DNA from 4 places in the Neobacillus sp. NPDC097160 genome. Region 1 is predicted to be linked to each of the others. Evidence: predicted binding sites of a transcription regulator. Region 1 holds the regulator's gene; each other region holds the start of a gene.
What was found. The regulator Rex, encoded in region 1, represses fermentation and respiration genes when NADH is low (regulators of the CRP and FNR family bind a similar motif). The targets are predictions, from matches to a motif close to TTGTGAAATATTTCACAA.
Positions count from the first base shown of each region.

Region 2: the regulator Rex is predicted to act here: its motif matches at 2,056-2,073, upstream of ACIQXV_RS09545 (formate/nitrite transporter family protein).
Region 3: the regulator Rex is predicted to act here: its motif matches at 1,872-1,889, upstream of ACIQXV_RS25080 (TIGR04053 family radical SAM/SPASM domain-containing protein).
Region 4: the regulator Rex is predicted to act here: its motif matches at 2,011-2,028, upstream of ACIQXV_RS22315 (hemerythrin domain-containing protein).

Region 1 covers NZ_JBIWDU010000022.1:87,481-90,639, reverse strand. Annotated here, with positions in the region: gene ACIQXV_RS25495 (ABC-F family ATP-binding cassette domain-containing protein) at 1-1,007, opposite strand, end outside; gene moaC (cyclic pyranopterin monophosphate synthase MoaC) at 1,178-1,675, shown strand; gene ACIQXV_RS25485 (redox-sensing transcriptional repressor Rex) at 1,710-2,369, shown strand; gene ACIQXV_RS25480 (YhbD family protein) at 2,480-3,103, shown strand; gene ACIQXV_RS25475 (polymer-forming cytoskeletal protein) at 3,116-3,159, shown strand, end outside.
Region 2 covers NZ_JBIWDU010000005.1:247,572-250,730, forward strand. Annotated here, with positions in the region: gene ACIQXV_RS09540 (VanW family protein) at 1-907, opposite strand, end outside; gene ACIQXV_RS09545 (formate/nitrite transporter family protein) at 1,207-2,025, opposite strand; gene ACIQXV_RS09550 (hypothetical protein) at 2,427-2,852, shown strand; gene ACIQXV_RS09555 (proline dehydrogenase family protein) at 2,977-3,159, opposite strand, start outside.
Region 3 covers NZ_JBIWDU010000021.1:92,446-95,604, reverse strand. Annotated here, with positions in the region: gene ACIQXV_RS25095 (Cof-type HAD-IIB family hydrolase) at 41-853, opposite strand; gene ACIQXV_RS25090 (metal-sulfur cluster assembly factor) at 1,140-1,448, shown strand; gene ACIQXV_RS25085 (DsrE family protein) at 1,464-1,802, shown strand; gene ACIQXV_RS25080 (TIGR04053 family radical SAM/SPASM domain-containing protein) at 1,969-3,096, shown strand.
Region 4 covers NZ_JBIWDU010000017.1:105,229-108,387, reverse strand. Annotated here, with positions in the region: gene ACIQXV_RS22320 (MFS transporter) at 89-1,327, shown strand; gene ACIQXV_RS22315 (hemerythrin domain-containing protein) at 1,348-1,872, opposite strand; gene ACIQXV_RS22310 (hypothetical protein) at 2,098-2,445, shown strand; gene ACIQXV_RS22305 (ferredoxin family protein) at 2,620-2,904, opposite strand; gene ACIQXV_RS22300 (FAD-dependent oxidoreductase) at 2,904-3,159, opposite strand, start outside.

The DNA of each region.
Region 1 (3,159 bases):
ACTTCTAGTGAGTCTACCGTTAGAACGTCATTCCCGCTTTGTTTTTCAATTTCAAACGAGAACGTCGCAGACTTTTCGTCACCAAGCGGACGGTCCATAATCTCCATTTTTTCAAGCTTTTTCCGGCGGCTTTGTGCTCGTTTTGTCGTCGAGGCCCGCGCTAAATTCCGTTGGATAAAGTCCTTTAGGTTATCGACTTCTTGCTGCTGCTTTTCATAAAGTTTTATGTCGCGCTCATAATTAGCGGCTTTTTGTTCAAGGTAAGAACTATAATTACCCGTAAACCGCGCGATTTGCTTTCGTGATACCTCATAGACCTGTGTAACAACCTTATCTAAAAAATAGCGGTCATGGGAAACAATTAAAATCGCGCCATCATAGCCCTGCAAGTATTGCTCGAGCCATGATAGGGTATCAATATCCAGATGGTTTGTGGGCTCGTCCAGAATTAAGATATCGGGTCTCGTTAACAGCAGCTTGCCAAGGGCTAGCCGGGTTTTCTGTCCGCCGCTTAAACTAGAAATCATTAGGGAACTTTCGAGAAAATTTAACCCATGCAGGACGGAGCGCATATCTGCTTCGTATTGATAGCCTCCCTGTTCCTTAAATTGCACTTGGAGCTGATCATATTCTTTTATAATTCTCTCGTATTTCACCGTGTTTTCGAACACATTAGGATCGGCCATTTGCACTTCCAGATTGCGCAGTGATTTTTCCATCGTGCGAAGCGGTTCGAAGACAGTCAACATTTCTTCCCAAATGGACAAATTAGATTCAAGGCCGGTATTTTGCGCTAAATAGCCGATCGTCACTTCTTTTGGCTTGATAATCTCACCGCCATCATGTGACAAGTGGCCGGCAATAATCTTCAATAATGTCGATTTTCCAGCGCCGTTTCGACCGACGAGGGCAACTCGGTCCCGCGTTTGTAATTCTAGCTTTATATTCGATAAAATAAGGTCAGCGCCATAATATTTTTGTAGTTGATTAACCTGCAACAAAATCATCTTTATTCACCTCTGTACATACTAGTAGTGTACCGTATAAAGGGAATGTCGGCAATAAAGCGCTAGTCTTTCAGTATCAGGCGATGTCTTTACTCAGATAAAAAAGTTCAAAGTTTCACACACATAAAAGGAAAAATAGTGTATTATTTTTGGATAGGAGGATATTTTTTATGGTAGAATTTACTCATTTTAATAAAGAAGGCAGAGCAAAGATGGTCGATGTCAGCGACAAACTGGAAACGGCACGTACCGCTCTGGCTCATTCCAGCATAACGGTTAGTAAAGAAATTTTTGAAAAAATAACCAATCATGACATGAAAAAAGGTGATGTTTTAGCAGTAGCTCAGGTTGCGGCAGTCATGGCGGCTAAAAAGACTTGGGATCTCATTCCGATGTGTCATCCAATTCCCTTAACAGGGGTAAATATCTCCTTTTCATGGGAAAAGGGTCAGCAAGAAAATTATCAATTACAAATTGCTGCAGCGGTTAAAACAAAAGGGAACACGGGTGTGGAAATGGAAGCGTTAACAGCCGCTTCAGCTTGTGCTTTAACCGTCTATGATATGTGTAAAGCAGTCGATAAAGGCATGGTCATTGGACCGACCTATTTAGTTGAGAAAACGGGCGGAAAAAATGGTGACTTTAAGCGAACTGAACAAGTGAAATGATCGTTAACTAAAATTTAAAGGGGTGTGGGAGATTATGAGTAATGAAACGATGAAGATACCACAGGCGACAGCCAAACGGCTGCCCCTCTATTATCGATTTTTAAAAAACCTGCATACTTCCGGCAAGCAAAGGGTCTCATCTGCGGAATTAAGTGAAGCGGTTAAGGTCGATTCGGCAACGATTCGCCGCGATTTTTCGTATTTCGGTGCATTAGGGAAAAAAGGCTATGGGTACAATGTCAATTACTTACTAACCTTCTTTCGTAAAACACTCGACCAGGATGAATTAACAAAGGTTGCGTTAATTGGCGTAGGTAATCTTGGTACGGCCTTTTTAAACTATAATTTTTTAAAAAATAATAACACAAAAATAGAATGTGCTTTCGATGTCGATCCGGCAAAAATGGGAACCAAAATCCGCGAGGTACCGGTTTACAATATGGATGAATTGGAAAAGGTGCTGACGGATGCACAAATATCAGTTGCGATTCTAACCGTTCCGGCTCCCGTAGCACAGATGATTACCGACCGACTTGTGAAAGCTGATGTGAAAGGGATATTAAACTTTACCCCGGCAAGATTAAATGTCCCTCCGTCCATTCGGGTTCATCATATCGACTTAGCAGTAGAACTGCAATCACTCATTTACTTTTTAAAGCATTATCCGACAGAGACAGAGGAAATAGAAGAATAAGTTGAAGTGGGTTATTCACAGAAAGTGGTGAATAGCCCTTTTTTTATTTTCAGTCTTTACATGCGTAACAGTGTTATGTTACATTATAAGACAGAAAGGGGTTTTTACTAATGAGCGAGGAGTTAATTTCTAAAAAGGATTTATTGGATATGGCAGGGATTTCGTACGGACAGCTATATCGCTGGAAACGAAAGGATCTCATTCCAGAGGAATGGTTTGTTCGAAAGTCAACGTTTACGGGCCAGGAAACATTTTTTCCAAAAGAAAAGATCTTAGAACGGATCGACAAGATTCAGACGATGAAAGAGAATCTTTCCTTGGATGAACTGGCAGATATGTTTTCTCCTAATGTAACAGAGTTACATTTCACTAATGATGAACTAGTAAAACGTAACATTGTTTCGGGTGCGGTTATGGACTTATATCTTGAGCATGAAAAGGGCGGATCACATTTTGATTTTTCAAGAATTCTTGAAGTCTATGTATTAGAGAAGCTGCTGCAATCCGGGGAAATTAACCTAGATGAAGGGAAAATGCTGCTTCAAGTCGTAAAGGATAATAGGGGATTAATCAAACAGAAAAACGGGGAAATCGTGCTGACAAGAAAATTGGGGGTTTCATCGTGCTTTTTACTCATAAATACGGAGGAAATAAAGTTTGAACAGGGAACGAAAATCGTTGTGCAGCTTTCTCTTGTGAAATGTATGGAAGAGATGAAAGCGAAACTATTATAAAGGAGAATGACCATGGATACGAAAAAAAGGGGAGACCTGAATCTTAACGGCTTTGG
Region 2 (3,159 bases), on a different contig from region 1:
ATGGAACACCGATGGTATTTTGAAAGCGAAAATCCGGTCCGCCGTATGAAACAGTCGCATCCCGCCCTGCCGGTACATAGCCGACAGACAAGGAGTGGTGATGCTTTTCAACATAATTAACACCTATTTGATCAACAGCATTAAACAAGGTTGAAGAAGTTTGACAAATACCACCGCCGATTCCATCGACTAATTGCTTATTAACAATCTCTTTAGCTGGTTGATACCCATGTTCAACGTCACTAGGGCCAACAGTTGTATTAAAGGAGAAAATATCCTGAGTTCCAACAATAATATTATCAATGGCTTGTGCCGATAGCTCAATATTTTTTGATCGGCCCACCACCCCGATATTAAAGTAAGTCGTGAAGGATGAAAGGACTACCTCACTTAAATGGGCAACATCTTCAGGTTTATAGCCGCTTTCGGTCACAACCAGCGGAAGTTCGACATCACCACCCGTGATGGATGCCGTCATTACTCTTTCCACTAATTCGGCTTCATCTAGAATAATCTGAGACATTCCTTTAATGACCTGACCATTTGCATCAATCTTATCAAGCACCATACGCTGGTCATATCCGGTTATAGTTTCTGTTCCCCTCGCTAACTCCTTCGCCCATTTTTCCATTTCTTTTTTATATGTTTCTGGATCTGTCTCAAATCCTAAATCTACCGGTAAAAAAGATTTTAAAATGTTTTTCGTATTCGGGTCAATGACTTTTACGACAATTGGTTTTTGTTCTTCTACCTTTGGGGGTTCCGGCGGCTTTTGATTCGGCTTCTCCTGTGGTTCGGTAACCTTCCCATCTTGAGAGGTTTCTTTAGCCGTCTTTTCTGAACACCCCGCCAGTCCTATTAAACTACCAATTAATAAAATGGAAACTGCCCATGTCCGTTTAACCATTTCCCACAACTTCTCCTCTTTCTCTTTATTCTTTGATGTCCGACCCTTTTACTGTGGATATTCGATCGGAATGACTCTCATTCACCCATTTTATGCCTTTCAACATGTCTATATTACAGGGCGATCACAAAAATTAAAGGAAAGTTACAAAGCATTAGAAAAGCGCAAGCGCCCTGGTCAGCGGCGTATGGCCTCCTCGAAAAAGCTAACGCTTTTTCTTCGTGCGATGCTTATGCTGTCGAAGAATTCCTTGTGGAGCGCTCCAACTGAGATAAAGGAAACACGGAGAGCTTCTACTATTACCCCACTTTTTCCATAGACTTAATAACATTTGCCTTGGAATATGGCGGTTCATTTTTTCTATAAGCGTACCAATAAGCCATCGCGATAAAAATGGTGCCGCCAACAGCATTTCCTAAAAATACCGGAATAAAATTACCTACATATTCAAGCCAGGTAAAATGGCCGGCGAAGATCGCTGCAGGGATAACGAACATATTTGCGACAACATGTTGGAATCCGATAGCTACAAAGGTCATCGTCGGAAACCAAATGCCGGCAACTTTTCCGGCGATATCATTTGCGCCGTAAGAAAGCCACACGGCCGCCGCAACAAGCCAATTACAGCCAATCCCGGAAATAAATGCTTGGATAAACGATGCTTCAAGCTTGTGCTCTGCGATACTTATTGTCTTCGTAAGGTAAGGTGCTGTTTCAGTTAGTCCCACAAGATGGCCGAAAAAGTAGGCAACAAAAATAGCGCCAGCAAAGTTACTGACCGAAACAAGGAACCAATTAAAGAATACTTGCCTGGTGCTGACCTTGTTCGCCATCCTTGCCAGTGGCACAGCCATCATATTCCCCGTTAACAATTCCCCGCCTGCAAGTAAGGTAAGGATAAGGCCGATTGGAAACACGGATGCACCAATCAAACTGCTTAATCCCTCTAAATTAGGTGATAATGTCGCCGTCACACGAATGAACAACAAGTATCCTAATGCAATGAATGCACCTGCTTCAAAACCTAATATCAACGTTTGTCCAGTTGGATATTTTACCTTTTTAACTCCATTTCCAACAGTTATTTCTAAAATTTCTTCGGGTTTACTGTACCCCATACGATTACTCCTTTTTACAAAAACTTTTGTTTGTGAGACATTTAACATACTTCTATTTTATAGGAATTTATCCCACATTCTTGTGAACTTTTTTTAACTATTTCATTGAAGGAATTTTACAAACAAAATAACGCAAAATTGACTTGGTATTTAGCTGCTAAAAACTGCTGTTTATTGTTTGTAGTAGTGTGAATTTCGACAAAATTCTACATTAATCAAACCACTTAACCGTCTTTCGTTACAAAGTATGTTATACTATATATAATGAACAGATTTAATAGAGCCAACATATAGATAATAGGTTCAAAAAGGCCATGTCAATATAGTTTTGGTCCTAACATAAACTGCCTTTTGATGAACTTGCGATTGCGAAAGAAATAATTGTAGAAAAGGTGTTAAATATGGAAAATTCAATTGAAACAGTTTATTTCTTAGAGAACCCAGAGAAAAATATTATTAAATTTGCAACAGGCACACAGCTGCGCTATGAGGATGTCATAAAAGAGGTTTTTGGTGTGGCATGTATCAATGATTTACACATGATGCTTCAATATAACAAAAGTTTTCAGACGAGCATATGTAATAGCTATGGAATCAGCGAAAAAAAGATTACCCTGGATAAAATTATACGGATTGCCTCTAAAACAGATATGCTTCGATTAAAAAAACAACTGCTTGAACAACAAAAAAACAGCATAAATGTAATGCAACTTGAAGAAGAATATTCAATCGAGCGCCCGTTTGATTCCATAATAAAACTCCAAGAAGGCCTATACCAATGGGATGACGCCAATTTCTCCTACAACGCTGTTACAAATGGTGCCTGACACCCTTTCTTTTATTTTGATAGTGATAATAAAATAAAATAGTTACCCTTTTCAGCAAACGAAAAAGACTACCCGCACTAATAATGCTGGGTAGTCTTTTTCGTTTGCTACTTAAACATTCAACCTATTTACGTTTTTTCTTCTGATCCTTAGAAGATGTCATTTTTCCTAATAAAAATGCCCCTGCTGCAACACCGATAATGGTGTTGGTTTTTTTGTTAAAAACTTGCTTTGCAACAAGATTTAAATTTTGCGGTCTTTCTGCCAGACGTCTCATGAAATATCCGTACCAGTCATTTCCAAATGG
Region 3 (3,159 bases), on a different contig from region 1:
GGATAGGTTCAATTAGGTAAACAATGGTGAAAACACGTTATTATTTTATATTTAACAAATCCGCCAAATATTGACCTACTCCGTCTTCTTCATTACTAAGGGTCACATCATTGGCGATATTTTTTACTTGATCAATGGCATTCCCCATTGCAATCCCATGTCCGGCATATTCAAGCATTTCCAAATCATTATCCTCATCGCCAAATGCAACTATCCTTTCAGCTGGTATCCCAAAGTAATCAGCCGCCTTTTTTAAGCCAACAGCCTTGTTTAAACCAACCTTAATAATTTCGATAACATGCCATGGGGCTGCCCAGCTTCGTTGCTCAATCACTTCAGCATGCACCTCAGATAGATGGTCACGAATCTGTTTAAGCTGATCTTCCTCTGTGTGGATCAGCATGCTTGTAGGTGAATCGTTTAGAAAATTTTGTAGATCACCTGTGGTGATTTTTGGATTGCCAAAGCTAAAAATATCTAATAGCTTTTCATCGTGATAATGAAAATAAACATCGTCTATCACTTCGGCGATAATATTATGAAAATGAAAACTTCTGCATGCCTCGACAATGTCTTTTGCTACCTTGATATCAAGCGGCTCATGATAAAATCCCCAGTTATTGTTGCGTGGGTGATGCATGAATGCGCCGTTAAAATTAACAATTGGTGTGTCTAGCTCCAATTCGTGATAATACATTTCACTGGAACGATAAGGTCTTCCGGTTGCAATCATGACAATGTGGCCTTCCGCTCTTGCTTTTTGGATTATTTCCTTATTTTTAGGGGAAATTGTTTTATCATCTTTTAACAATGTTCCATCTAAATCTAATGCGATTAAATGTCTCTCTGCCATATGAACTCCTTCTAATTTTGAATTTCATTAAATGAAAGCAATGATTTAGGAAAAAATTTGTTTACATGATAAACTAGATTTAAGATAACTTTTTCAAACGAATAGAAACTTTTTATCTCTATACTCCCTATGTTAACAATTTTATATCTAAACTGTAAAAAAATTCACACCAAAGGCCATTAAAAGACTATATACTTTTGGAAGTAGATTTAATTAATCGCTTTTTGGAAATTGTAATAAAAACCTTCCATGAAGTAAATAAAAATATATTAAGGAGTGAATCCATATGAATGAAGAATTAAAAGAAAATATTATGGGGGCATTAGAACTAGTTATTGACCCTGAGTTAGGTGTAGACATTGTCAATTTAGGCTTAGTTTATAATGTTGAAATGGATGATGAGGGAAAAGTCTCAATCACAATGACTTTAACTTCAATGGGTTGTCCGCTTGCAGGAACAATTGTTGACCAAGTGAAAAGATCGCTGGCAGATATTCCTGAAATAAAAGAAACGGATGTAAATATTGTTTGGAATCCGCCTTGGAACAAAGAGATGATGTCACGCTATGCAAAAATTGCTTTAGGCATTCGCTAAGGAGTTAAAAAACAAATGAAAAACAAAGTGATTTTAGTTAGCTCGAACCAGCTTGGCAGGGGTGACCAAATTCTTGGTGAGAATATCCTTGAAACATTTTTTACGATTTTAAAGCAAAAAGAAGAACTTCCTGCAGCTGTTTTTTGTATGAACAGTGGTGTGTTAACGATGACCGAAGAATCATTTGTTTCGGTGCATTTGAAGGAATTGGAAGCAAAAGGTGTCGAGATTTTAGCGTGTAAAACATGTGCTGATCATTATGAAGTGACAGAAAAATTGGCAGTTGGAAAAATTAGCGGAATGGGCGACTTCATTGACCTGGCAGCAAAATATGAAGTTTTAACGATTTCCTAAAACAGCAGAAGATCTGCTGTTTTTTTTGATTCTACATACTTCACAAAACGGACATATATAATCTCAAGGTTGTGAGATAGTTCACTTTTTTCAAACATAAACACCTTTATAATACACAGTATTAAGGCTGTTTGAGTTTGAAATGGCCGTTTAGGAGGCGTTTCATTTGTCTTTTCACCGAGATTTTAATAAAGATCCATTTATCGTTATTTGGGAGCTGACACGTGCTTGCCAATTAAAATGTCTGCATTGTCGTGCAGATGCACAATACACACGAGATCCACGCGAGCTATCATTCGAAGAAGGAAAAAATCTTATCGATCAAATATATGATATGAATAACCCAATCCTTGTCTTTACAGGCGGCGACCCTTTGATGAGGGAAGATATCTTTGATATCGCTAAATATGCTGTGGAAATGGGAGTACGGGTATCGATGACACCGAGTGCGACCCCGAATGTAACAAAAGAAGCGATTGAAAAAGCAAAAGAGGTCGGTCTTTCTCGCTGGGCATTTAGTATTGACGGACCTACTGCCGAAATTCATGACCACTTCCGGGGAACTGCAGGTTCTTTTGATTTGACAATGGAACGGATAAAATATTTGCATGAGCTTGAAATTCCGATACAGATTAATACCGTTATTTCCAGGTATAATGTTGAATACCTTGATGAAATGGCAAAAATGGTGGAGGAATTAAATTGTGTGCTTTGGAGCGTCTTCTTCCTTGTTCCTACTGGAAGAGGTCAAGTTTCAGATATGATTTCACCTGTTGAACATGAAAAGGTCTTACGCTGGCTGTATGATCTTAGTAAACGGGTATCATTTGATATTAAAACGACAGAAGCAATGCATCACCGCCGTGTAGTTATTCAGCAAAAAATGCGTGAAGCAAAGGCGCAGACAGATGAAATCGACTATTTATCTGCCTTAACTGAAAAAGGCCTAACCGGCTCCATCGACGGGCTTGGGCGTGCACCTAAAGGTGTGAATGATGGTAATGGTTTTGTGTTTATTTCGCATATTGGTGATGTTTATCCAAGCGGATTATTACCTGTTAAGGCTGGGAATGTTCGCGAAACACCATTAGCAGAAATTTACCGTGAATCTCCAATCTTTAAGGCGTTAAGAAATCCAGACGGATTTAAGGGTAAATGCGGTGTCTGTGAGTTTCGCTATGTTTGCGGCGGTTCAAGGTCAAGGGCATATGCCATGACAGGTGACTACCTTGAAAGCGAGCCATTCTGCGTCTACATTCCAAAAGCATTAAGAGAGAAGCAGGAACAGAAATAATTAGTAAGTATAAAAAACAAGGCTGCCTCACGATGGTGAGACAGCCTTGTGAAAAAAAGACGT
Region 4 (3,159 bases), on a different contig from region 1:
TTCGAAAATAGAAATAAATATTTCTTATTTTGTTCATTCAGTAGTAAGATAAGATAGAAAAATATTAAGTTAAAAAAGAAGGGATACAATGAATCAACAAGCAGTTTTACCTACGAAGGTTCCAAAAGCATCAGAATCCACTATGTTTAAAATTCTTTTTATCATCGGGCTTTGCCATTTATTGAATGATGCCATTCAAGCTGTTGTACCAGCTATGTTCCCCATTTTAGAAAAATCAATGGGTTTAAGCTTTACCCAGCTTGGAATCATTGCATTCTCATTAAATATGGTCTCATCTGTTATGCAGCCAGTAGTAGGGATGTTAACTGACAAAAAGCCAATGCCCTATGCCCTGCCAATTGGTCTCACATTTACATTATTCGGCATCCTTGGATTGGGGTTTGCACCTAGTTTTGCGATGATTGTTTTGTCTGTCCTTTTTATCGGCCTGGGTTCGGCAGTTTTTCATCCCGAAGGCTCACGGGTGGCTTATATGGCTGCAGGGAAGAGAAGGGGGCTTGCACAATCTATTTATCAAGTGGGGGGGAATACTGGTCAAGCGTTAGCCCCAGTCATTACCGCATTAATATTAGTTCCACTTGGACAAATTGGCGCATCCTGGTTTACACTTGTTGCTGCGCTTGCGGTCATTTTGCTCATTTATATTGCCAATTGGTATAATCAGAGATTAATAACTTTTCCTAATCCAGTAAAGAAAAAGAGCACTAATGTAAGTAAGAAGCAAGGTTTATCCAAAGAAGTAAAAAATACATTAGCCTTGATTCTGCTATTAATCTTTGCAAGAACTTGGTATTCTTCCGGTATCACCAATTTCTACACATTTTATGCGATTAAAGAATATTCCCTTACGATTAAAGAATCGCAAATCTTTTTATTCGCATTTTTAGTTTCTGGAGCCATTGGTACCTTCTTTGGCGGGCCGCTGTCAGACCGATTTGGAAAGAAAAACATTATCTCCTTTTCCATGTTATCGACTGTGCCTTTTTCTATTCTCATACCTTATGTATCGCCAACCGTGGCCTTTATCTTCCTTATTCTTACCGGATTTATTTTAATGACTAGTTTTTCCGTTACTGTCGTGTATGCACAAGAATTAGTCCCAGGGAAAATTGGCACGATGTCGGGTTTGACAGTTGGCCTTGCGTTTGGAATGGGGGCAATCGGTTCAGTCGGGCTGGGATCCATTGCAGACTGGATTGGCCTACAATCAATGATCACCTGGCTTGGGTTATTGCCTCTACTGGGTTTAATTGCTTTCCTCCTCCCATCAGATCAAAAGGTTTGGGAATGGAATCAAATAAAATAAGGATGGGCTCGCGCCCATCCTTATTTTATTTCCTTAATTTTTCGGTATAATTCCGCCTTCTCCTCACCTGTCAGCATTCTTTCTGCCATTGGGAATAACACGTTTTCTTCCTTGGAGAAATGCTCGGTCAAAATAAAATAGGCATTTTGAATTAATTCCGCTAATTTTTTCTTTTCATCTGTTGATGTCTGACCAGCTTCTGCCTTCGCTAGAAAGGCACCGATATTTGCTTTTGCTTGATCATGCTCATATTCCATCACCGCAATCGGTCCGGAAGTTGTCCCAATATAGACACCCATCATCGGAAAAAGGACACCCTCTTCTCCTTCTGAATGCGGATCTAACGCTGCCTTAAATTCTTTAACTTTTACTATTAATTCTCCAAAATTATGATCTGCATCTGTTTCTTGATCAATTTTCTGCGTTAATCCGTATAATCCTTCTAGTTGATCCAATAACGGCGGGTGTTCACTTTTTAATTGTTTAAGTCCTTCGCTTAATTCAGCTTGGGGCATTCCCCCAAAATCACTCATGCAGCCACTCATAATCCTTCACCTCTATCGTTTTCTTTTGTCTCAAGTATAAAAGTAACCATTTATTTATGTAGTGATTGATGTCACATTAATAAGCAAATGTAAAAGTGATGCGATGTTTTTGACATTTTTATGAAAACGCTTTAATTTTTTTGAAAAGTTTTACCAATTATCACACAAAAAATGTTGAAAGGCTCATATAATATAGTTAGAACTTATAAGGGAGGTCAAAAATAGATGAAAACCCCAAATTACCATGACTTTTATCAAAAGGCATTAATACCGATTGGATTAAATGACCGAATGTCCCTGCAGGAATCTGAAAGCTTCTACTCTGATTCACCTTCCACTCATTGGCTGATTGCCGTTGAAGGGGTACAGCTCCCACAGCCAAACATATACTATAATTGGAAAGTGAGTATATACCCTGCTGATGGTGAAGGTGATTTCAATTGGAGAAAGCCTTATTATTGTTCAGCAACTTTGAGGTTAATGGATGATGCAATAGCACTTGCTACTACATTAGTTGCATTAAGTAAAAAAGATGAACTTTCCTCAGCAGCCCTATTAGAGAAAATAAGCTAAACCCCTAAATATTTATCTTCTGCTTCACCTTCTTTTTACCCTTACTTGTGAAAAAACCTACATATAGTGATAAAAGCGTATGGCTTCTTGATTCTCAAAGTAGACATTTTGCTTTCTTATCCAAAAAAATGCTGCTTGCACAAATGGCAAACAGCACTTTTTAAATTTTAGGAATTAAGCAAGTCGGAACACAATCCCATGTCCGCCTTTAGGGTATTCCCATTTAATGTTCTGGTATGGGCAACCAATTCGGCAGCTGCCGCATTCATGACAGCCTTCGTAACCTACCTGCATGCGTGTCCCTTCCCACTTATAAACCTCAGCCGGGCAAAATACTGTACAAATTTTATCGGGACATTGAGTCATGCAAACATCATGGTCAAGGATGGTCAAATGGGATTTGGTATCACACTTAAATCTGAGGAGGTACTGTTTTTCCTCGATATTCTTCGTTGACATTATTTCACCGCCTTCCAAGCACGATAAATATCTTGCAATACTCGAAGCGTTCCTTTTTCAGCTGTTACACTCTTCATGATTTGTTTTTGCTTTTCACGTTTTGGCGTGCCATCAACTGTGAAGAATTTACTCATTGCCTTGTTCATCATTGGTACATACTCATTAAAGTATTGAGGATACTTTTCAAATGTATGTGCCGCATCTTTGTATTTCTCTAAGTCCTTGATGATAAAGCTATCATAAAGCTTCTCTCGG